Indioceanicola profundi: one gene and its partner. The protein of the gene in region 1 binds, or shares a complex with, the protein of each later gene. Links are inferred from orthologs where the notes say so. Each region holds a gene or a part of one and is shown on either strand. Other genes may lie near its edges.

Region 1 (11,520 bases):
CGTCGTTGAGATTGCCGGAGACACGCTCCTCGCCGTCCGCGGCGGGCTCCTGCCCGTCCTCCTGCTCCTCGGCCTCGACGACGTTGATGCCCATCTCGGAGAGAAGGGCCATCGTGTCTTCGATCTGCTCGGAGGAGGAGCTGTCCGGCGGCAGGGCCGCGTTCAGCTCGTCATAGGTGACGTAGCCGCGCTCCTTGCCGCGGGCGATCATCTTCTTAACGGCGATCGCCATGCCGTCCATGAGGGGGCCGTTGGCCTCCTCCTCACGAGTTTCCGTCACTTCCGCGGTCTGCGTCGCTTTGGTCGCCATTCGCTGGATGCCCCCGCACTCACTCGGCTGGTGCCCTCGGAAACCGCACAGGCGCGAGTCCCGAAAGGCGCTTGTCGTAAACGCAACTGGCCGACTCGAGCAACAGCTCGGTCGTCCTGTCCCCTATCCCTGTGCCATATAGTCCGTGGTCTGGCATCCGGCTGTGTTCTTTAAGACACACTTATGCCGGAGTGGCGGCCCGTTGCGCCCGGGCCACAGGGACCAAGGCGTGAACAGCACCTACTCCTCCAGTTCCGTCAGCCCGGCCGCATGCCCCCTCCGGTGCAGCACCTCCTGGCGTAGCGCTTCGAGTCGGGCCAGATTCTCCTCGCTGAATTCATCAACGAGACGCCGTTCCGCCTCCCGCAACTCCGCCTGGAGCGCCAATTCCTGGGACGCCAGCCAGACTTCCTGCCAACCACTCCTCGCAGCTTCGATGGACGCTCCTGGTTGCGCGAATTTCGGCGCGTCTGCACTCAGCAGACCTTCCAGCGTCCCGAGAAAGCCACGGCCAGACAAGTGGCGACGCAATTCATCGGCGTCAAGTCCGGAATTCATGGACAGGCAGGCGAGCAGTTCCCCGCGCAACCTTTCAAGTTCCGGATCGCTGAAATTCACCTGTGCCAGCGTTTCCCCAATATCCTCGAAAAGTTCGGGATGATTCAGCAGCGGCAGGATCAGCAGCCGTTCGCGCCAGCGCGGTTCCGTCCGCACCACGCCGGAACGGAAGCGCGGGTCCCAGTGCCGGCTGACCGGCAATACCACCCCGATCACCCCGCCGGCATCGATGGGCCGGCGCGCGCCGCCGAAGCCGCCGCCTCCGGCCGCCCCGCGCCCGCCGGCCGCGTTGTTCCTACGGGACTGCCGGGTGAACTGGTACATGCGGTCGCGCATGTCCTGTTCGTACGCGCGGCGCACGCCGGGATGCTGAATCTGCTTGCAGCGCTCGCCCAGCGCCGCTTCCAACCCCGCGCGTTCGTCGGCCAGGGTCAGGTCGCGCCCCTGGGCCTCCATGTCCCACAGTACCTCGGCCAGGGGCTTCGCCCGGTCCAGCACGATCTGGAAAGCGGAGGCGCCGCCGGCGCGGATCAGGCTGTCCGGGTCCTCCTTCTCCGGCAGGAAGGCGACGCGGGCCGAATGGTCGGGCTGCAGCAGCGGCAGCAGCCGCTCGATGGCGCGGAAGGCGGCCCGGCGGCCGGCATTGTCGCCGTCGAAGCAGAGGATGGGGGTGCGCCTGCCCTCCGGCGCCAGCTTCCACAGCTCCTGGATCTGCGTCTCCGTCAGCGCCGTGCCCAGCGGGGCCACCGCCCCACCGAACCCGGCCAGGACGCAGGAGATCACGTCCATATAGCCCTCGGTGACGACCAGCGCCTGCCCGTCGCTGGCGGCCTGCCGCGCCCGGCTCATCCCATAGAGCAGCCGTCCCTTGTGGAAGAGCGGATTGTCGGCGGAATTGATGTATTTCGGCCCCGTCCCTTCCAGGATGCGAGCGCCGAAGGCCACCACCTGCCCCCGGCGGTCGGTCACCGGGAACATGACCCGGTTGCGGAAGAAGGCGAAGGGCGAGCGGCCGTCATCCGGGCGCTTGAACAGTCCCGCCTCCACGAGCTGCGCCTCGGAGAAGCCGGCGGAGATCAGCTCATGGCGCAGCCCCGCCCCGTCCTGCGGCGCATAGCCGAGACGGAAGCGGGAGATCGCCTCCTCCTCCAGCCCGCGGCCCTTCAGATAGTCCAGGGCGGCGCGGCCGGCGGACGTGCGGAGCTGCGCCTCGAAATAGCGGCAGGCCCGCTCCACCAGGTCGAACAGGGTCTTCTGCCGCTCGAACTTCTGCCGCTCCTGCGGGGTCGCCTTGGGAACCTGGAGACCCGCCTCCCCGGCCAGCAGCTCCACCGCCTCCATGAAGGAGAGGTTGTCGTGCCGCATGACGAAGCCGATGATGTCGCCATGCGCCCCGCAGCCGAAGCAGTGGAAGAATCCCTTCTGGTCGTTGAGGTAGAAGCTGGGCGTCTTCTCATTATGGAAGGGGCACGGCGCCTTGAACTCGCGGCCGGCGCGGGTCAGGCGCATGCGCTTGCCCACCACGTCCGACAGGCCGAGGCGGGAGCGCAACTCTTCCAGAAACTGCGGTGGCAGGGCCATGGGCACACGAAACCAGGTCACGGGACGCGGAGCATGGGACCGGCTGGAAGCCGCCCGCCCGCACAGGGACCGTTCAAGCCTGTGATGCTAACGCACCTTCCGGCCCGTTTTCCACGCCGCGCACCGGCATCGCGAACTTATCCCCAGGATACCCACTTATCCACAGCCCCGCCGGAAAGCGGCGCTTCCGGACGCCTCCAGCGCCTGCTCAGCAGGCCAGCTTCTCACGCACGTAGCCGGAGGCCTTGGCGAAATCCATCTGGCCGGCGTAGCGGCTGCGCAGCTCGGCCATCACGCGGCCCATGTCCTTGATGCCGGTGGCGCCTGTTTCCTCGACCAGCGCCGAGATGGCGGCGCGGGTTTCCGTCTCGTCGAGCTGCTTCGGCATGAAGCCCTCGATGACGGCGATCTCCTCCTGCTCCTGCTGGGCAAGTTCCAGCCGGCCGCCCTGCTCGTAGAGCTGGATGCTCTCGCGGCGCTGCTTCACCATGGTCTGCAACATGGACAGTAGCTCGGCATCGTCGATGCCTTCGGTGACGCCCCGGCCGCGCGCGGCGATGTCCCTGTCCTTCAGCGCGGCCAGGATCAGGCGCAGCGTGGCCGTGGCCCGCTGGTCCTTGGCGCGCATGGCCTCTTTCAGGGCCTCGTTCAACCGTGTGCGGAGCATGATCAGGGGTCCTCACTCGTGTAGTTGCGCCAACCCTACGCAGATTTTCGCGTCTGCGGAAGTCCTCCGGGCGGGCGGCGGTGAATGGCTTAACACGCTGTGGACTGTCATGTGCTCTGGACCCTGCCCTGCCATGTCCGCGCATCGGGTTGACCCGGCGGGTCGGCTTGTCTATCTGGACCGGTTAACCAGATCGGCCCGCGACCGGGGACGCCTGACGGCCATGGCCGTCCGGGCGTTCTTGCCGCGACTGGGCCGCCCCCTTCTATAAGGTGCCGCATGACCGAGACGACGTTCAGCCCGCAGCCCGAGGGCGCCACCGGCGCACTGGTCCTGGCCGATGGAACAGTCGTCTGGGGCCGCGGCATCGGCGCCGCCGGCCACCGGGTGGGCGAGGTGTGCTTCAACACCTCCATGACCGGGTACCAGGAAATCCTGACCGACCCCAGCTATGCCGGCCAGATCATCACCTTCACTTTCCCCCATGTCGGCAATGTCGGCGCCAATCCAGAGGATATCGAGACCGTGACGCCGGTGGCGCGCGGGCTGATCCTGAAGGCGGACATCACCGACCCGGCCAACTGGCGCGCCACCCGGAACCTGGACGAGTGGCTGAAGAGCTACGACCTGATCGGCCTGTCGGGTGTGGACACCCGCAAGCTGACCCGCCGCATCCGCGATGCCGGCGCGCCCACCGGCGTGGTGGCGCATGCGCCCGACGGGAAGTTCGACATCCCGGCCCTGATCAAGGTCGCCCGCGAGTGGCCCGGCCTGACCGGCATGGATCTGGCCAAGGAGGTGTCCTCCCGCCAGTCCTACAGCTGGAATGAGACCACCTGGACCATCGGCGACGGTTACGGCGTCCAGGAGAATCCGAAGCACCATGTCGTGGCCGTGGATTTCGGCGCCAAGCGCAACATCCTGCGCTGCCTGGCCGCCGCCGGCGTGAAGGTCACCGTGGTGCCCGCCACCGCCACGGCGGACGAGGTTCTGGCCCACAAGCCGGACGGCGTCTTCCTGTCCAACGGTCCCGGCGACCCGGCCGCCACCGGCCAGTATGCCGTTCCGATGATCCGGGGCGTGCTGGACGCCGGCGTGCCGACCTTCGGCATCTGCCTCGGCCATCAGATGCTGGCCCTGGCGCTGGGTGCGAAGACCGAGAAGATGCACCAGGGCCACCGCGGCGCGAACCACCCGGTCAAGGACCTGGCCACCGGCAAGGTGGAGATCACCAGCCAGAACCATGGCTTCGTCGTGGTTCCGGACAGCCTGCCCACCGATGTGGAGCCGACCCACGTTTCCCTGTTCGACGGCACGAACGAGGGGCTGCGGGTGAAGGGCAAGCCGGTCTTCTCCGTCCAGTACCATCCGGAAGCCAGCCCCGGCCCGCAGGACAGCCACTATCTGTTCCAGCGCTTCGTGGACGCCATCGAAGGGCGGTATTGAGTCTGCACCCGTAGGGTACCGTCCTGCCCTGGCCGCCTGCGGCAACGACAGGCTCAGGGCGGGGCGAGAGCATCGCGTAGGTCGGTCGGGCATGGCCCGGCCGACATTCCAGAACGATGCGGGCCCTGCCTACGCAGGTCCGACCTGCGCCGCCATCCTCAAATCCTCCACGAACCTCGCATATTCCCGCACCTTGGCGGCCTCGTCCGGCAGGCGCAGCAGGTAGGAGGGGTGGACGGTGAGCAGCAGGCGACGCCCCTCCCCGATCTCCATCATCCGCCCGCGCTCCTGCTGCACCTTGACCTCACGGCCCAGCAGGGCGCGGCCGGCGGTGGCGCCCAGCGCCACGATCAGGCGCGGCCGCACCGTGCGTATCTCCTCCTCCAGCCACCAACGGCAGCTTTCGATCTCGCCGGCATCCGGCTTCTGATGGATGCGGCGCTTGCCGCGCGGGGTGAATTTGAAATGCTTGACCGCGTTGGTCAGGTAGGCGTCCGCCCGCACGATGCCGGCCTCCGCCAGCGCCCTGTCCAGGACCTGCCCCGCCGGCCCGACGAAGGGGCGGCCGGCCAGATCTTCCTGGTCGCCCGGCTGCTCCCCCACCAGCATCAGCGCGGCATTCGGCGGCCCCTCCCCCGGCACGGCCTGTGTCGCCGGCTGCCAGAGCGGGCAGCGGCGGCAGGCCTGGAGCCCGCCTTCCGTCCCGCTTCGATCCGGCATCGCCCCGCAGCCCCAGCGCTCCGCCCGTGCGGCGGGCAGGCTGGGCACAGTCGCGACCATCTCCGCCGCCCGTGCGGCGGCACCGCGCACCAGGGGCGTGATGAGCTGGGCCTCCGGCAGGTTGCGCCAGTACTTCTTCGGCATCTCCGACCGCATGGCGGCGACCTTCAGCCGGGCGGGATTGAAGATGCTGGCGTAGTAGCTCTGCCAATAGGCTTCCAGCGCGTCCTCGTCCGGCACGTCCGCCCGGCGGGCGCCGGGCGTGAAGTGCAGCGTGTCGCCGTCCCAATGCGCACTGCGCTCGGGCGTCAGGATGGACCAGCGCATGGAGGCGAAGCGGCGGGCGAAGAAGGGCGCGGCACGCTCGACGATGTGGTGGTCCGGCTCGAACCAGGCGAGATAATGCCCGTCCCGCTCCCGGAAGCGCACGAAGGCATGCATCTTGTGCTCGTCACGCCGCACGGCCTTTTCCAGCGCCATGGCCCGATGGACGTCCCGGTCGGAGGATATCTCCAGAAGTGCCGGCTCTTCCTTCGCCAGCCGCCAGAGCAGCCGGTAGAGCAGGCCGAACCGCTCCGGATCGCGGTGGCAGACCACGGCATCGGCCAGTTCCAGGAAGCGTCGCGGCACGGTGAAGCCGCCGGCCGCGGTCGGTTCCGGCGGCAGCGCATCCCCGAACAGCCCGGCGCCGCCATCCGGCCGCCAGTCCACCGCCGCCGGCTCGACCCCGGCCAGGACCAGCCGCCGCGCGGCGGTGCGCCATCCGGCGAGATCGACCGGCCCGTCCAGGGGCACCGCGTACATCGCCACCCCCTCAAGCCGCCAGATCGAGGCTGAGCTGCTCCGGCTTCGGGGCCAGGCGCTTGCGCAGGTCCAACCGGTCCAGGGGGGAGCGGCCGATCTGCCTGTCCGCGGTGACGATGAAGGGCGCCACCTTGGCCAGCGGCACCCGCAGCCGTCCCAGATCCTCCATCCGCACGGCCTTGTGCCGCCGGATGGACAGCAGCTTGTCCACCGTGCGGACACCCAGCCCCGGCACCCGAAGCAGAAGCTCCCGGTCGGCCAGATTCACATCCACCGGAAAGCGGTCGCGGTTGCGGAGCGCCCAGGCCAGCTTGGGATCGATCTGCAGGTCGAGATTCCCCGATTCGGGCACGATCTCCGCCACCTCGAAACCATAGAAGCGCATCAGCCAGTCCGCCTGGTAAAGCCGGTTCTCCCGCACCAGCGGCGGGGCCTGGAGCGGCAGGGCGGCGCTGCTGTCCGGGATGGGGCTGAAGGCGGAGTAGTAGACGCGCCGCAGCCGGTATCCGGCATAGAGGGTGGAGCTGGTCGCCAGGATGCCGCGGTCGTCGGTGCCGTCCGCCCCTACGATCATCTGCGTGCTCTGCCCGGCCGGGGCGAAGCGGGGAGCCTTGGGACCCTCCTTCGCCTCCTCGATCCTCAGGCGCAGATTGCCCATGGAGCGGCGGATGGCGCGAGCATCCTTCTCCGGGGCCAGCCGCCCCAGCGACGGTTCCGCCGGCAGCTCGATATTGATGCTCAGCCGGTCGGCATAGCGCCCGGCCTCCGCCAGCAGCTCCGGGGCGGCGTCCGGGATGGTCTTCAGGTGGATATAGCCGCGGAACCCGTGCTCCTCCCGCAGCAGCTTCGCCACCCGGACCAACTGCTCCATCGTGTAGTCCGGCGACTGGATGATGCCGGAGCTGAGGAACAGGCCCTCGATATAGTTGCGGCGATAGAAGCCCAGCGTGAGCTTCACCACCTCCTCCGGCGTGAAGCGGGCGCGGCGGACGTTGCTGGAGCGCCGGTTCACGCAGTAGAGGCAGTCATAGATGCAGAAGTTGGTCAGCAATATCTTCAGTAGGGAGATGCAGCGCCCGTCGGGCGCGTAGGCATGGCAGATGCCCATCCCCTCGGTGGAGCCGATGGCGCCCATGGCCCCGGCCGAATTCCGCTTCTCCGTCCCGCTGGACGCGCAGGAGGCGTCGTATTTGGCGGCATCCGCCAGCACCTCCAGCTTTTCCCGCAGCTCCATCCCCGGCCCCGTTCCCGCTCACTGGTTCGCTGTATGTTCCATATAGTGCGCGGGTAGGATCGGGAAACCGGGTGCGACAGGAAACACCCCGCGGGCCGGAAGCCCGCGGGGCGCTTTTACGTCAGTTGCCCAGGTTCGACAGATGCTCAGGTGCGGTCCTTGCCGGTGGAGCCCGGAAGGTCGGTGCCGAGACCGCCGAAGCGCTTGGAATTGTCCGTCATCGGCGTGCCCGGCCCGGTGGTCCCGGTGGAGGAACCGTCGCCCTCGAAGGCCTTGGCGGCGCCCGCCGCCTTCTCACCCGACCGCTGGGTTCCGACCAGCTTGTCCGCATCGACGGAGCTGGAGGACGAGGTCGAGCTGCCGGCCGTGCCCGAGGCCGGATTGCCGGTGGACGTGCCCAGACCGACCGTGCCGGCGGACATGCCGGAACCGGTGGTGCCATCCGACGTGTTGGTCGCCAGCCTGCCGGTGGAGGACGGCGTCGATCCCGTCGTGCCGGTAGACATGCCGGTGGACGTGCCCGAACCCGTCGTGCCGGTTGAGGAGCCGCCCGGCTCGAACGCCTTGGCGGCGTCGGACGCCTTCTCGCCGGACCGGTTATAGCCGGTCAGCTTCTGCGGGTCGGGGGAGCTGGAGTTGCTGTCCGTGCCGGACATGAAACCGGTTGCAGAGCCCGTGGAAGTCCCTGCCGCGCCGGTGGAGCTGGAGCCGCCGCCGGCCAGCGCGCCCATTCCGGCCCCGGTGCTGCCCGCACCCGTGCTGCCGGCAGAGCTGCCCGTACCGGTCATTCCGGCGCTGCCAGCCGCGCCTGCGGTGGTGCCCAGGTTGGAGGCCGGCTTCGGAGCCGCAGGAGTTACGGAGGGGCCGTAGCCGGGTCCGCCCGGCTCACCCGCTCGTGGGAAGCTGGTGGAGCCGCTACGCAGGCCCGTCGGACGATAGGGGCCGGTGCCGGTGATGCCGGAGGTGGAGATGCCGGAGGTGGAGCTGCGGCCGCCATTGCCGCCCATGCCGGTTCCGCGGTCGGTGTCCCGGAATGCCTCTGCCGCCTGCGCGGCACTCTCCGTACCACGGCGATAGCCGACCAGCGTCTCCGGGTCGGGGGAGCCGCCATAGGCGCTGCTGCCGCCATCCTCCACATGCATGTGGTGGCGCTCAGCCGGGAAGTTCGGCCCCAGCCGGTCGCGCATCGGGCGGTAGCGCCCGGCGCTCCGACGTCCGCCGCCGGCGATCTCCCAGGCCAGCCAGCCCAGCCCGATGCCGATCAGCACAACGGGCAGCGGATTGCGCGCCACCACCTCGGTCACATCATCCACCAGGGCGCGGCCCTTCGGGTTGTCCCGCAGCCAGGACATCGCTCCGTCCATCATGCCGTCCGGAGACAGGCGGCGTTCGATTGCGCTGACGGTACGGGTCATGTCGCGGCGGGTTTCCTCTATCTCCCGCTCGATTTCCTCGGAACGCGTCGCCATGGAAACTCCTCCTGGTCCAATGTTCCCCTTTCAACTGCCGAGCCACCGAAAGAGTTTCATCCTCCATGCCGCCCGCCCATGGGGCGCAGCCATTGGAGCAGCGTGCGCCCTGGTCTAGACTGGCCGGGACTTGAGGCTGGAGGGCGGGAATGTGGCGGTGGGCACGGGGCTTGACGCTGGCGGTGCTGGCGGGGACGGCCTGCCTTTCCACACCCGCCCCTGCCGCTGACGTCCGCCCGCCCGATCAGGTTCCCTCCCCCGCAGTCCCCCAGGCGCCGGGGTCTCCGCCCATCGACCGGGAGCTGAAGCGCGAGGTGCCGCCGCCCAGGCCTTCCTGGCGTTCGCGGGATCGCATCGTCTATGCCTTCGACCGGCCGGCCGCCGACCTCCTGGCGCCATCGCCCGAATTGTCGGCTGCGTGCCGGCGGGGCCGGTTCATACAGCGCGTGAACCTGCTGTACCGCGCCTTCGGCCCGCAGGAGCAGCCATTGGGCGTGGCCTATGGCAGGGCGGCCATCAATCTGGTCGATCCGGGCCGGCTGCGCCGCGAGGACACCGTCTATTTCTTCGAAGAGCAGGACACGGGGCGCTGCACCGTACACACCGCCCTGCTGGAGGATATCCGCCCCTACTTCGTCGGCCCCTGAGGCTGATCCTTCATGTTCCTGCCGGCTGCGTCACTGGCGCATGCCCGCACCCCGGTATCCGAACTTCCCCTGTATGGCCGGCGTCTCTATATAGGGCGGTCAGCCGGGCACCCCCCGCCCAATTGCTAGGGCCGGGGTGCTTTCGTGCGACCATGGCGACCCTTTTGACCAGAGAAGCAGGCCCATGCCGAAGCGCACCGACATAAAATCCATCTGCATCATTGGTGCCGGGCCGATCGTCATCGGTCAGGCCTGCGAATTCGACTATTCGGGCGTCCAGGCGTGCAAGGCCCTTCGGGAGGAAGGCTACCGGGTCATCCTGGTGAATTCCAACCCCGCCACGATCATGACCGATCCGAACATGGCGGACGCCACCTATATCGAGCCGATCACGCCGGCCATGGTGGCGAAGATCCTGGAGAAGGAGCGGCCCGACGCGCTGCTGCCCACCATGGGCGGACAGACCGCGCTGAACACCGCGCTCGCCCTGTTCCGCGACGGTACGCTGGACCGGCTGGGCGTGGAGATGATCGGCGCCAAGGCCGACGTGATCGAGAAGGCCGAGGACCGGCTGCTGTTCCGCGACGCCATGGACAAGATCGGGCTGGAAAGCCCGAAGTCGCGTCTGGTGAAGAATTACGACGAGGCGCTGGACGCGCTGGGCTATGTCGGCCTGCCCGCCATCATCCGCCCCAGCTTCACCCTGGCCGGCACCGGCGGCGGCATCGCCTACAACAAGGCGGAGTTCGAGGAGATCGTGAAGGGCGGCCTGCGCGCCAGCCCGGTGCACGAGGTCCTGATCGAGGAGTCCGTCCTGGGCTGGAAGGAGTACGAGATGGAGGTCGTGCGCGACAGCGCCGACAACTGCATCATCGTCTGCTCCATCGAGAATATCGACGCCATGGGCGTCCATACCGGCGACAGCATGACGGTCGCGCCGGCGCTGACCCTGACCGACAAGGAATACCAGATCATGCGCAACGCCAGTCTGGCGGTGCTGCGCGAGATCGGTGTGGATACCGGCGGGTCCAACGTGCAGTTCGGCGTCAATCCCGATACCGGCCGCATGGTCGTGATCGAGATGAATCCGCGCGTCAGCCGCTCCTCCGCCCTCGCCTCCAAGGCGACCGGCTTCCCGATCGCCAAGATCGCGGCCAAGCTGGCGGTGGGCTACACGCTGGATGAGCTGGACAACGACATCACCGGCACCACGCCGGCCAGCTTCGAGCCGACCATCGACTATGTGGTCACCAAGATCCCGCGCTTCGCGTTCGAGAAGTTCTCCGGCGCCGACAACACCCTGACCACCTCCATGAAGTCGGTGGGCGAGGCCATGTCCATCGGCCGCACCTTCGCGGAGTCGCTGCAGAAGGGCCTGCGCTCCATGGAGACCGGCCTGACCGGCCTGGACGAGGTGGACCTGACCGACGGCAACGGCGTGGTGGACCATGCCCGGATGCGCGCCCTGCTGTCCCGCCCGACGCCGGAGCGGCTGCTGTACGTCGCCCAGGCCATGCGCCACGGCTGGACGGTCGAGCAGATCTACGAGGAGTGCAAGTACGATCCCTGGTTCCTGCGCCAGATCCAGTCCATCGTGGAGACGGAAGCCGGGATCAGGGGCTTCGGCCTGGACGGGCTGGACGCCCGCAAGCTCAACGGCATCAAGGCGATGGGCTTCTCCGACGCCCGCATCGCCCATCTGACCGGCCGCAGCGAGGACGAGGTGGCGCAGCGCCGGCGCGCGCTGGGCGTGCGCCCCGTCTTCAAGCGCATCGACACCTGTGCCGCGGAGTTCGAGAGCAACACGCCCTACATGTACTCCACCTATGAGGGGAACGGGCTGGAGCCGGCGGAGTGCGAAAGCCGTCCGACCGACCGCGAGAAGGTGGTCATCCTGGGCATGGGCCCGAACCGCATCGGCCAGGGCATCGAGTTCGACTATTGCTGCGTCCATGCCGTCTATGCCCTGCAGGAAGCCGGGTATGAGACCATCATGGTCAACTGCAACCCGGAAACCGTCTCCACGGACTACGACACCTCCGACCGGCTCTATTTCGAGCCGCTGACGGCGGAGGATGTGATCG
Region 2 (11,436 bases), 1.6 Mb from region 1 along the record:
GCGGCCCATCGGGTTCAGCTTGATGGCGCCGGCCGGGATCGGGGTGGGATGGCTGTTCTGCACCCACAGGATCACCCGCTCATCTTCCGCCGGGGCAGGCAGGCCGGCATAGTAATCGGCGGGCCAGGCGTTGGCGTCATGGGTGCAGGACAGGACGTGCGGATCGTCGCCGTATGTGTCCAGCGCGTACTTGACCACATCGTGGCCGGCGGCGCCGATGACATGGATGAAAAGCTGGCCTTCGAATTCCGGCAGGTCGAAGCGGCGGCGCACCTCGGCACTGTCCACCACCACGGTGGCGCCGGCGCCGGGCACATCCTCCTGCCACTCGGCCAGCACCCGGCCGTCATCGGCAAACAGGCAGAGCCATAGCCGCGGCCCCTTCGCCCCATAGCCGGACCAGTAATTGGCCGTCACGACGCGGGTGTGGTGGCCGTCCTTGTCGCGGAAGAAGGCGAAATTGGTGGCGAAGTTCAACGGCGCCAGATACTGCCGCGTTTCGGTCAGCAGCCGGTCGGGCAGCTTCAGCCCATCCAGCGTCACCACCTCGACACCCTCGGGGATCAGATGACGGACATGGCCCAGCAGCTTGTCGGCATCAAAGGAGACGACGAACAGCACGCGCGCGTCGCTGCCCGCAAGCGCGGTTACAGGCTCCGCCTCCACGCCCAGCACGCGGGCGCCGATCTTCTGCACGTCCTGGACATAGACCGCGGCGATCTCCACCCCGGTCAGCGGGAACAGCTCGGCAAAGGGAACGGCAAGGCCCAGCGGGTCATAGACCGCCACCGGGCCGGCGCACCGCAGCTCCATCAGCAGCTTGTCCGCCTTGGGGGCTACCAGCGGGTGGCCAAGCGCCTTGAACACGGCGTTGCCGCCGGTCACGTTGCTGAAAGTCTCAATGCGCAGCGCCATGGGACGGGTCCAGCCTGATCTGCGAAAGGGGAAAATGAAGGCCCCTATATAGACCCCCGGCTGCCCACCGAGCACCCCGACTCACTGCATGGCGCATCGCCGCTCAGGGCAGAGGGGCGCGGACGGCATGCTCTTTCGTCAGGCGAAGGGATTCAGCTTCTTCAGCTTGGATGACAGGCCATGCCGGAACTGCTCGCGGCGCACCACGCTCTCATCCGTCACCCAGTTCAGTTGGATGGCGCGGCGGGGGCCTTCCACGCTGGTATGGCCGTGCCAGGCAGTGGGGCTGTTGCGGAAGGCAAGCAGGGTGCCCTCGTCCGGCGGCACTTCGACCACCGGGTTCTCCAGGCTGTCGGGCGTGCGCAGCAGGCGCAGGCGGCCGTCCGGGCATTCCCAGGCCGGGTTCATATAGATCAGGACGGTGATGATCTTGGTCTTGCTGTCGGTGTGGATCTGCCCGTCCTTGGCGCGTGCATGTCCGCGCACGGTGACCATGGTGGGATGGCCGGTCAGGTCGATCCCGAACTTCTCGGAAAAGGCCGCCGTCATCTCCGGCCCCTGGATCTCCTCCATGAAGCGGCGGAAGACCGGGCCGTAGCTCAGCTCCGGTAGCGGATGGCTGCCGGGGGTGGCGACCTCCGGATAATCCTTATGGATCGCCTCCCGCGCTTCCGCCCGGATGAAGCCGGGCACGACCAGATGGTCATAGGGATCGGCGGAGAGAGGGGTCGTGCGGAACTTGTCCAGATCGATCAGGTCGGCGGTCATAGGGCTTGGTCCAATGGATTGGCGGTGAGGCCGCTGAACTATCTGACCCTGCTTTCCAGTCCGATCAAGCAGCCCTTTGCCGCGTGACCGTCTTCTCAGCCATGCGCCGTCGCACCTCCGCCGCGACGCGGACGGTATCGTCCAGCGGCGTATAGCTCCAGTCCGCCAGCTCGCCGGTGAAGGGGCGCGCCGTGCCGTCCTGGTACAGCATCTCATGGAAGCGACGGAACTTCGCCGATCCCCCCGCCAGTTCGATGACATGGACCGGCTTTCCGGTGCTTGCCGCTTCCGAGATCATGGAGACGCTGTCGCAGGTGGCGACCACCGTGTCCGCCAGCCCCAGATAGGCGAAATAGGGGTTCTCGCCGGTGCCGTCCCAGATTTCCGCCGGCAGCCCGTCGAGCGCCGCGCGCAAGGTGGCTTCGTTCTCCGCCCCGGTCCGGCGGGACGGCGTCACCATCAGCCCGGCGCCGTGGTCGCGCGCCAGCCCGGCAAGCTTGCCGGCCACGTCGCGCATCACCTCCGGCGTCAGCTCATAGACGCCATTGCTGCCGCCGATCAGGACGGCGACGGGGGGGCGGGGCAGGTGGGAGAGGCGGGGCGCGAAACGTGACGCCGCATCGGCCAGCCGCTCCGGCGTCACCCGATGAATAGCCCCGCGCGTGGTGACGATGTTGCGGCCGGTCTTGCGATCATGCTGCGGCATCACCACCAAATCGAACAGGGCGGTGGGCACGCCGGGATTCTGGATGTGGACGCAGAAGGTGCGCCCGCCGCTGCTCCGCCGGATGGCGAGGGCCAGGCCCACCGCCTGCCGCCCGCTGGTGATCAGAAGGTCCGGCCAGGGCGGCGCCAGCCTGTCCGACGTATCCGTCAGTGATCCGGGAATCGCGACCGGCAGATAGGGGGTAAGCTGCCGCCAGGGCGACTTCAGGCCGATGCGCTTGACCACGGGAACGGCTCCGACAGCCTCCGCAAGGCCCAGGCACTGGTTCTCCATCCCGGCCTTTCCATCGGACATGACCCAGCAGACCGGCGCGCTGAAATTGTTAATTTCATTCATGATATTGCACTCCGCCGGATTAAACGGCTCCTGTCCATCTCCATCGCGCTTACCACGGATGCGCCTGGAATATGCCGGTGATGCGGGCACGGCTTGGCGAATGGACTGCATACGTGTAATATCATTGCTCACCCTATCTCCCGGGAGCCTTAAGAAATCACCATGCGGCGGGTCAAACTCGACCGAATTGACCGGCGTATCCTCCGCGACCTGCAGGCGGATGGCCGGATGACCAATGTTGAACTTGCACGGCGCGCCGGGATTTCGGCTCCGCCCTGCCTGAGGCGCGTCCGCGCGTTGGAGGAGGCGGGCTATATCCGCGGCTACCATGCCGACATCAACCCTGAAGCCATGGGCTACCATGTGACCGTCTTCGCCCAGGTCGGCCTCTCCTCCCAGGCGGAGAACGATCTGAAGAAATTCGAAGAGCTGGTCAATAGCTGGGCCGAAGTGCGCGAGTGCAACATGCTGGCCGGCGAAACCGACTTCCTCTTGAAGATCGTCGCCACCGACTGGGACAGCTATCAGCGCTTCCTCACCAGCAAGCTGACGGCGGCCCCCAATGTCAGCCATGTGAAGTCGGCCCTGGCGATCCGCCAGTCCAAGTTCGCGCCCGGCGTGCCCATCGACGTCGATGTGGGCCCGGAGTCGAAGGAGGAGGATGAGGAGGACTGATCCTCTTCCCTCCAACAGGATCAGCGTTCCCGGAGACGGGCGGGCAGTCGGACAGGCGCCCGCCCGTTTCCGTTCTGGGATTTGTCACCCGGACAAGGTTCGGGATGACAAGCGCCGGGAAGCAGGTGAAATGGAGGCGACCCCATCCAACCCCTCCCTGCAAGTCCCCGCGCCATGTACACGCCCCCCGCCTTCCGCCAGGACGATCCCGCCGCCATCGCGGCCTTCCTGGACGCGCACCCCTTCGCCACACTGGTGACGGTGGGAGAGGGCGGGCTGTCGGCCACGCCGCTGCCCCTGCTGCGCACGGCGGACGGCGGGCCGCATGGCACCCTGATCGGTCATCTGGCGCGGGCCAATCCACAATGGCGCAACTTCGATGCGGCGATGCCGGCGCTTGCCATCTTCGCAGGGCCGCACGCTTACATCACCCCGTCCTGGTACCCGTCGAAGGCGGAGACCGGGCGGGTGGTGCCGACCTGGAACTACATCGCCGTGCATTGCCATGGCCGGCTGGAGCTGGTGGATGACGCGGCCGGCAAGCTGGATATCGTCACCCGCCTGACCAGCCGGCACGAAGCCGGCCGCTCCGCCCCCTGGTCTGTCACCGATGCCCCGGCCGACTATATCGCGGCCCAGCTCAAGGGCATCGTCGGCATCCGCCTGGTGGTGGACCGCGTCGAGGCCAAGTGGAAGCTCAGCCAGAACCGGCGCGCGGACGATCGGGCCGGCGTCCGTGAAGGTCTTCTGACCGATGGGAACCCGGGCGACCGGGCCGTGGCAGAGGCGATGATGGACAGCTTGGAACCGCGCCAATGCTGATGGCCGAAGATTTACCGGGCTACGGCGCTCCTGCTATCGCAGCAGTTCTTCAGCCTGCTCCCGCTCCGGCCCCTGTAGCAGCGGGTTGGCGGGAACAGGGCCGTTGCCGGTCAGGTAGTCATGGGCGCGCAGCCCCTGGCTGTCCCGCAGTTCCTTGTCCGCTCCGGCATCCAGCAGGCGCCGGATCACGGGCAGGGAGGCGTTCGCGGCGGCGTACATCAGGGCGGTGCGCAGCCCGTGTCGCGGGCCCTCGCCGAACTCCTCGGGCGCGCTGGTAGCGGCATCGACCTCCACCCCTCTGGCCAGCAGCCACTCCAGACCGGGCAAGCTGTCCCATTGGGCGGCCGACATCAGCGGCGTCTTGCCGAAGCCGTTCACGGCCTGCGGTTCCATGTCGAGGTCGAGGGCATTCCGCCGGTCCGCCGGGACCGATGCCGCGAGCGCGGCGAGATCGTCCAGCAGCTCCGGCCGGGTCACGGCCAGATGGATCAGCGGGTCCTTGCCCGCGGATTCCGCGCAGCGGCTGAACGGCTCCAGCATTGCCGCGTCCTGCCAGCTTCCGCGTGTAAGGAATGCGGAAACATCGTCCCGCGACGCCCCATCCAGGATCATGGTACGCAACGACCGTGGGGGCGGCGCGTCCCCGCAATCCGCCCCGAACACCAGCATGAACAGGCCCCGGCGCGCCGCTTCCGCAGCCTCGTCCCCGCTCAGCCCCGCATCGGCGTAGAAGGCGGACAGGGCGGCATGGGCCTGGGCGTACGCCGCGGCCACGCCCGGATGGACATGGCGGTTGTTCACCGCCAGATAGGACCATGTCCGATAGGGCGTCGTCTGGGCCGGCGGCGGTTCGGACAGAATCTCGCTGGGGGTGAGCTTCAGCGCCTGGAGTTGCTGCGCCTGCTGGGCCGCGATGGCGAAGCGGACAGTGCCCGGATGGAGGGCCAGGAAGTTTCCGTCCGCCGCTTGTGCCGCCTGCATGAACCGCTCGACATCCGCATTCGGGAATCCCGCGACCGAGCCGCGGCCCTGGTCACATCCCGACTGCGGAAGGAAATTGTCGCGGCTGCTCCCGAAGCGTGGGGCCGTCGCCTCCAACAGGCCCGGCCGGCGCTGAAGGACGGGGCAGGGCAGGGCGTATCCGTCGGCCAGCCTGGCCGTGGGAACCGCGATCACGGTCCAGACCAGCGATGCGTCGCTGCCGTCATAGGGGGTGGGCGGGCCGAAGACCTCACGGGCGAACGGGTCCAGCGCCGGTTCCGCCAGCCCGTCGATCCCGGCCTGGATGGATCGTATGCGCTCATCCCGCTCCGGCCCCGGCGGGCGGAAGGCGTGCAGGAACAGCATCAGGTCCAGCCGCGCCGTGGCCGACCGCAACGGCTCCAGCAGCCCTTCCGCCCGGTCGGGATCGGAGGTCATCGCCTCGATGGCGGCCGCCAGTTCGGTCTCCTCCGGCGGATGCACCGCCCTGTAGAGGTCCGCCACGCGCTGGCCGTACTGGGCGGACAGGCACTCCGCAGCCGCGTCGCCGGACCGGCAGTCGCCGTTGCGCTGAGCGATCCATTGCCGCTGCGCCTGGACACGCGCCCGCCGCTCCTCCTCCGATCCGGACTGCTCCAGGTGCCGGCGGTAGAGATCGGCCAGAAGGGCATCCTGGCGGGAGAGCCCTTCATTCCCGCAGATCGCCAAGTCGAGGGGGGCGCGCGCCGCCTCGCAGGAAAAGCTGGGCCTCGCGACGTCCCGGCCCGCAGCCGGCATGGCAAGCGAAACCAGCACCACACCCATACCGGCCGCGTTGCGCCACATATCGCTCTCCAAATCCGACAAGGGCCAGAGTAGGTGCCGGAGGTGGAGGGCTCAACCCGGATGTGCGGCCGGCCTGCGGTCAGGCGAAGGCCCGGTAGCGGTGCCGCGGGTGCGGGTGGATGTCGTCGGGATAGGCACGGTCGAAGGCGTCGGCCTCGTACAGGCTCTCCTCCTCGATGCCGTAGCCATCCTCATAGACATAGGCGTCATCGGCCTGCTCTTTGCCATGTCCGCGCAGCGCCTGCACGGCGCGGGCCGCCTCCGGTACCGACAGCACGGCGGAGGCGATGGAGGCCAGGGTGGCCGACTGGCAGTAGCCGCAGAGCGCCTTGTTGTCCTGCCACTCCTCCCGCGCCAGGCGCAGGCAGGTAACGGCGTCGTAGAGGGTCTTGGCGGACAGGGCCAAGGGCAGCCAGGGCTGGTCGCGCCAGCGATCCCGCCCGCCGGCACCGGCCAGGATGGCGGTGAAGGCGTAGTTGGCGATCATGAGCAGCCCGTCGGGCGTTTCCATCCGCTTGTAGCCATAGGGCGAGGCATCGACCTTGCTGGCGTCGAAGACGCGCAGCGGCAGGTCGGGCAGGCGGCGCAGCATTCCCATCTGGTAGGCGCCGACGATGGCCCCCGCCGCAGCCCCGACCAGGGAAAGGCCGGTGATCTGCCTGCGTCGGCGCAGCTCCGCCGACCGGTCCTTGCGCAACTCATGGCTCAGCCGCCGCGGGTCCATGGGCCATTCCTCCGGTTGTTCCATATCCGGAATGACAATGGGAAAGAGCCGCAAACGTTGCGCCGGCGGCTCAGCCGCCCAGATAGACCCGGTGGTAACGGTCGCCGAGGGAGGTCAGGATCTCATAGCTGATGGTGCCGGCCTCGGCCGCCGCCTGATCCACCGTGCGGTGGGGGCCGACCACCTCCACCCAGGCGCCCTCGGCCAGGAACCGATCCGGCACCTCGGTCACGTCCACGGTCAGCAGATCCATGGACACGCGCCCGATGATCGGGGCGATGTGCCCGCCGATGCGGACATGCCCCTTGCCGGCCAGCCGCCAGGGATAGCCGTCGGCATAGCCCATGCCCAGCGCCGCCACCTTGGCCGGACGATCGATGCGGTGGGTGGCGTCGTAGCCCACGGTATCGCCGGCCGGCGCATGCCGCACCTGATGGATGCGGGCCAGGATGCGGATCACGGGGGCCATCGGGTTCGACATCCAGGGGGCGGGATTGCCCCCATGCAGCGCGATGCCCGGCCGCACCAGGTCGAAATGGTACTCCGCCCCGTGGAAGATGCCGGCGGAGTTGGCAAGGCTGGCCGGGGCCTTGGGCAGGCGGGCCAGGGAGGCGCGGAAGCTCCGCGCCTGCCGGGCGGTCATCGGGTTGCCCGGATCGTCCGCGCAGGCCAGATGGCTCATCCAGGCCTGCACCTCCAGCCCGTCCAGCCGCCGGGCGGCGTCGTCTGCCAGTTCATCCACCTCCGCCGGGGTCAGCCCCAGCCGGTTCATGCCGGTGTCCAGATGGATGAAGCAGGGCAGGGGGCGGCCCTGCCGGCGCGCCTCCGCCTGCCATTGTTCGATATCGCCCGGCGTGTTCAGGATGGGAACCAGCCCGGCGCCGGAGATATCTGGGGCCGAGCCCGGCGGAATGCCGTGCAGCACCGCGATGCGCGCATCGGGCAGGCCCTTCCGCAGCGTGATCCCGGCCTCGATCGTCGCCACGAAGAAGGTGCGGGCGCCGGCGGCCCGGAGCGCCCGGGCCACCGGGGCGGCCCCCAGGCCATAGGCATCCGCCTTGACCACCGCCCCGCACTCGGCACCGTCCGCAAGACCGGCCATGTGCCGCCAGTTGCCCCTGACCGCATCCAAATCGACCACCAGCACCGCACCGGCACGGGCCGGCACGGAGGAGAGGTCAGGAAGGTCCGGGCCGTCTTTCACAGCCTCGTCCATAATCAACCCGCCTTACTCGTCGGGTCCGAAGTCGTGATGGGTGTCGAGATCGCCGAAGCGGGTGTAGTTGCCGTCGAAGAACAGTCGCACCGTGCCCACGGGACCGTGGCGCTGCTTGCCGATGATGCATTCGGCGGTGTTGTGGACCAGCTCCAGACGCTCCTTCCAACGCTGATATCGGTCGTTGAACTTGTCCTCCGCCTCGTCGGGCCGCCGGCCGGGTTCCGCGCGCTCCAGATAGTACTGTTCGCGGAACACGAACATGACTACGTCGGCGTCCTGCTCGATGGAGCCCGATTCGCGCAGGTCCGAAAGCTGGGGCCGCTTGTCCTCGCGCTGCTCCACGCCGCGGGAAAGCTGGGACAGCGCCAGCACGGGCACATGCAGCTCCTTGGCGATGGCCTTCAGGCCGCGGGTGATTTCGGAGATTTCCTGCACCCGGTTCTCCGACCCCTTCAGCCCGCCGCCGCGCAGGAGCTGGAGATAGTCGACCACCACCAGTCCCAGCCCGTGGGTGCGCTTCAGGCGGCGGCAGCGGGTGCGGACGGCGGTGATGGTGAGGGCCGGCGTGTCGTCCACGAAGAAGGGAACGCGGGACAGATACTGGCTGGCCTCCACGAATTTCGGGAAGTCGCTGGCCGCGATCTCGCCGCGGCGCATCTTGTCGCCCGACACCTCCGCCTGATCCGCCAGGATACGGCCGGCAAGCTGCTCGGCGCTCATTTCCAGGGAGAAGAAGCCGACGGCAGCCCCTTCCTTGCCGCCCGACAGCATGTGCGCCTTGGCGGCGTTGAAGGCGATGTTGGTGGCCAGCGCCGTCTTACCCATGGAAGGACGGCCGGCCAGGATCAGCAGGTCGCTGGGATGCAGGCCGCCCAGCTTGTGGTCCAGATCGCGCAGGCCCGTGGTGACGCCGGTGACATGGGTGGAACGGCGGAAGGCGGATTCGATGGAGTTGATCGCCCCCGCCAGCGCCTTTTCGAAAGGAATGAAGTCGCCCTTGATGTCGCCGGAGGAGGCGAGATCGAACAGCTTCTTCTCCGCTTCCTCGATCTGGTCCGTGGCGCCGACGTCCAGCTCATGTTTGTAGGCGGTGTTGACCATGTCCTCGCCAACCTCGATGAGCTGGCGGCGCAGGAACAGGTCATGGATGATGCGGCCGTAATCCTCGGCATTGTGGACAGCCACGATCGCGGCGGCCAGACGGGCGAGATACTCCGCGCCGCCGATCTCCGACAGGTCCTTGTCCTGCTCGAAATAGGCCTTCAACGTCAGCGGGTTCGCGACCTGCCCGCGGTCGATCAGCTTCAGGCAGGCGGCATAGATGCGGCCATTGGCGGGATCGAAGAAGTGTTCTGGGCGCAGGAACTCGCCCACCTTCTCGAACGCCTTGTTGTTGACCAGGATGGCACCCAGCAACGCCTGCTCCGCCTCCTCATTATGGGGCGGGGTCCGGTAGGCGAGTGCCGACTCGCGGAGACCAGGGGGATCGATCAGCTTCGTGTCCATACGCGCACTCTAACAGCGTCGGGCCATGGGCGGGTAATCCGCAAGGCCAGAGGCATAGGTGCAAACCGTGGACAGAGTGTGAACAGATCTGTGGATAAGTGGGAAAACTCTGTGCGCGGCTTGGGGCGGAGAACGCATGTGCCACCTGTGAGCTCTCCGCCTCATCCCTCGACAAGCTCAGGGTGAGAAGCTGGGCTCTCAGGCCGCCCGGGAGCCATTACTCCGCCGCGACAGCCATCCGGTGCTCGGCCTCGTAGATGTAGTCGCGGGTCAGGGGGACCGCGTCGGCACGCTTGGCCATCTGGAGCTGCCAGACCATGTGGCCCTGATGGCGGAAGGCACATTCGCAGCCGGCCAGATAGAATTCCCACATCCGGTAGAAGCGCTCGTCATAGAGCGCGACCAGCCTGTCCCGATTGGCCGCAACCCGCTGCCGCCAGTGCCACAGTGTCTCGGCATAATGCAGCCGCAGGAACTCCATATCCGTCGGCATCAGGCCTGATCGTTCCACATGCGGAATAACCTCTGACAGGGCCGGGCTGTAGCCGCCGGGGAAGATGTATTTGCGCAGCCAGGGATTCGTCGTGCCCGGCCCGTCCGTGCGCCCGATGGAATGCAGCAGGGCGACTCCGTCGGGGTCCAGCAGCTCGTCGATCTTGCGGAAGAAGGCGCCGTACTGGGGCACGCCTACGTGCTCGAACATGCCGACGGAGACAATTCGGTCATATGTGCCCGACTCGGCGCGGTAGTCCTGCAGCTCGAACTGGACGCGGTGCTCCAGCCCAGCTTCCCGAGCGCGACGCCGGGCGATGGCGAGTTGCTCCTGGGACAGGGTGATGCCCTTCACCTGGACGTCGGCGCTCTTCGCGATTTCCAGCGCCAGCCCGCCCCAGCCGCAGCCGATATCCAGCACCTTCAAGCCGGGCTTCAGCAGCAGCTTGGCGATGATGTGCCGCTTCTTGGCCGCCTGCGCCTGATCCAGGCTCATGCCGGGATCAGCGAAATAGGCGCAGGAATATTGCCGGTCCTTGTCCAGGAACAGGTCGTAGAGCTTTTCCGACAAATCGTAATGGTGGGCCACGTTCCGGCGGGACCGGTCGGCGGGATTGGCCTGCTGCCAGAGCCGTTGCAGCCCCACGCCGAACCGGCGGAGTTTGCCCACTGGCCCGAGATGGTTGTCGCCGGCGTTGCGGGTGACGATGCTCAGCAGATCGTAGATGGAGCCTTCCTCCACCACCAGCGTACCGGCCATATAGGCCTCCCCCGCATGCAGGCCGGGATTGACGCCCAGCTTCCAGTGCAGCGACGGGTCGGTCAGTCGTACCGTGCAGGGCCGTTCATCCGCGGGGCCCGACTCCCCGCCGAACTCCCACCGTTTTCCATGCGCGTCGATCAGCGTGATGCGGCCGGTGCGGATCAGGGGCTTCAGCAGTCGGGCGAAGAGCATGGCGGGTGCCTCCTTGCGGGGTGGCGGATCAATCTCCAGGGCGCACGGGACAAACGCGCGGCGATGCACGCTATTCTATGATCTGCTGATACAAGCGGGCGGTTTGAAGGGGGAGGGCGGCGGGCGCGTTCGCTATACCCCGACCGATGTGTGCAAAGAAAAACGGCGCGCCCGGTGGGGCGCGCCGCTCATCTCTCGGATCGAGGGGATCAGGCTCAGGCCTGCTCCTCGGTGGTCTCGTCCGTGGTCTCGACCGTCTCGTCCTCATCATCGTCCTCCGGCATGCCGGTGACCATGCCGCCGCGCTGCGCTTGCAGCTCGGCCTCGTCCTGGGACCGGGCAACGTTCACCGTGACGAACACGGAAACCTCGGGGTGCAGGACGATGCGGACCTTGAACAGGCCCAGGGTCTTGATCGGCTCGTCGATCGACACCTGACGGCGCTCGATGGTGACGCCGGCGGCGGTGACCGCCTCGGACACGTCGCGGGC

Evidence for each region.
Region 2: the proteins of dnaG (region 1) and DOL89_RS02665 are in contact, whole or in part, in a crystal structure (PDB 2R6A), measured with the Geobacillus stearothermophilus proteins. The link is inferred for Indioceanicola profundi from one-to-one orthologs. Residues at the interface, in WP_049624496.1 of Geobacillus stearothermophilus: Lys456, Leu457, Leu458, Pro459, Ala460, Asn463, Ala464, Leu467, Leu535, Leu536, Ile537, Ala538, Gln544, Glu545, Asp548, Tyr549, His552; in WP_033016901.1 of Geobacillus stearothermophilus: Ser13, Glu15, Ala16, Gln18, Glu91, Leu92, Asp94, Ala95, Val96, Pro97, Thr98, Ala99, Ala100, Asn101, Tyr104, Tyr105, Ile108.

Annotation. Positions count from the first base shown.
Region 1 is NZ_CP030126.1:2,127,827-2,139,346, forward strand. Bases 1-2,960 are described here. They hold dnaG (DNA primase), read right to left. Parts: upstream 2,450-2,960; coding sequence 551-2,449; downstream 1-550. Other genes in these bases: rpoD (RNA polymerase sigma factor RpoD), read right to left, coding at 1-310; DOL89_RS10180 (GatB/YqeY domain-containing protein), read right to left, coding at 2,658-2,960. Also shown: more of DOL89_RS10180, read right to left, coding at 2,961-3,116; carA (glutamine-hydrolyzing carbamoyl-phosphate synthase small subunit), read left to right, coding at 3,396-4,562; DOL89_RS10190 (UdgX family uracil-DNA binding protein), read right to left, coding at 4,692-6,086; DOL89_RS10195 (putative DNA modification/repair radical SAM protein), read right to left, coding at 6,097-7,320; DOL89_RS10200 (DUF3618 domain-containing protein), read right to left, coding at 7,467-8,789; DOL89_RS10205 (hypothetical protein), read left to right, coding at 8,939-9,436; carB (carbamoyl-phosphate synthase large subunit), read left to right, coding at 9,621-11,520. UniProt on the Escherichia coli protein: RNA polymerase that catalyzes the synthesis of short RNA molecules used as primers for DNA polymerase during DNA replication.
Region 2 is NZ_CP030126.1:540,831-552,266, forward strand. Bases 7,251-10,126 are described here. They hold DOL89_RS02665 (replicative DNA helicase), read right to left. Parts: upstream 9,499-10,126; coding sequence 8,002-9,498; downstream 7,251-8,001. Other genes in these bases: alr (alanine racemase), read right to left, coding at 7,251-7,977; DOL89_RS02670 (SAM-dependent methyltransferase), read right to left, coding at 9,716-10,126. Outside these bases: DOL89_RS02625 (hypothetical protein), read right to left, coding at 1-915; DOL89_RS02630 (2OG-Fe(II) oxygenase), read right to left, coding at 1,054-1,683; DOL89_RS02635 (mitochondrial fission ELM1 family protein), read right to left, coding at 1,748-2,746; DOL89_RS02640 (Lrp/AsnC family transcriptional regulator), read left to right, coding at 2,909-3,421; DOL89_RS02645 (FMN-binding negative transcriptional regulator), read left to right, coding at 3,596-4,243; DOL89_RS02650 (ankyrin repeat domain-containing protein), read right to left, coding at 4,277-6,049; DOL89_RS02655 (vitamin K epoxide reductase family protein), read right to left, coding at 6,129-6,773; more of alr, read right to left, coding at 6,844-7,250; more of DOL89_RS02670, read right to left, coding at 10,127-10,945; rplI (50S ribosomal protein L9), read right to left, coding at 11,161-11,436. UniProt on the Escherichia coli protein: The main replicative DNA helicase, it participates in initiation and elongation during chromosome replication. Travels ahead of the DNA replisome, separating dsDNA into templates for DNA synthesis.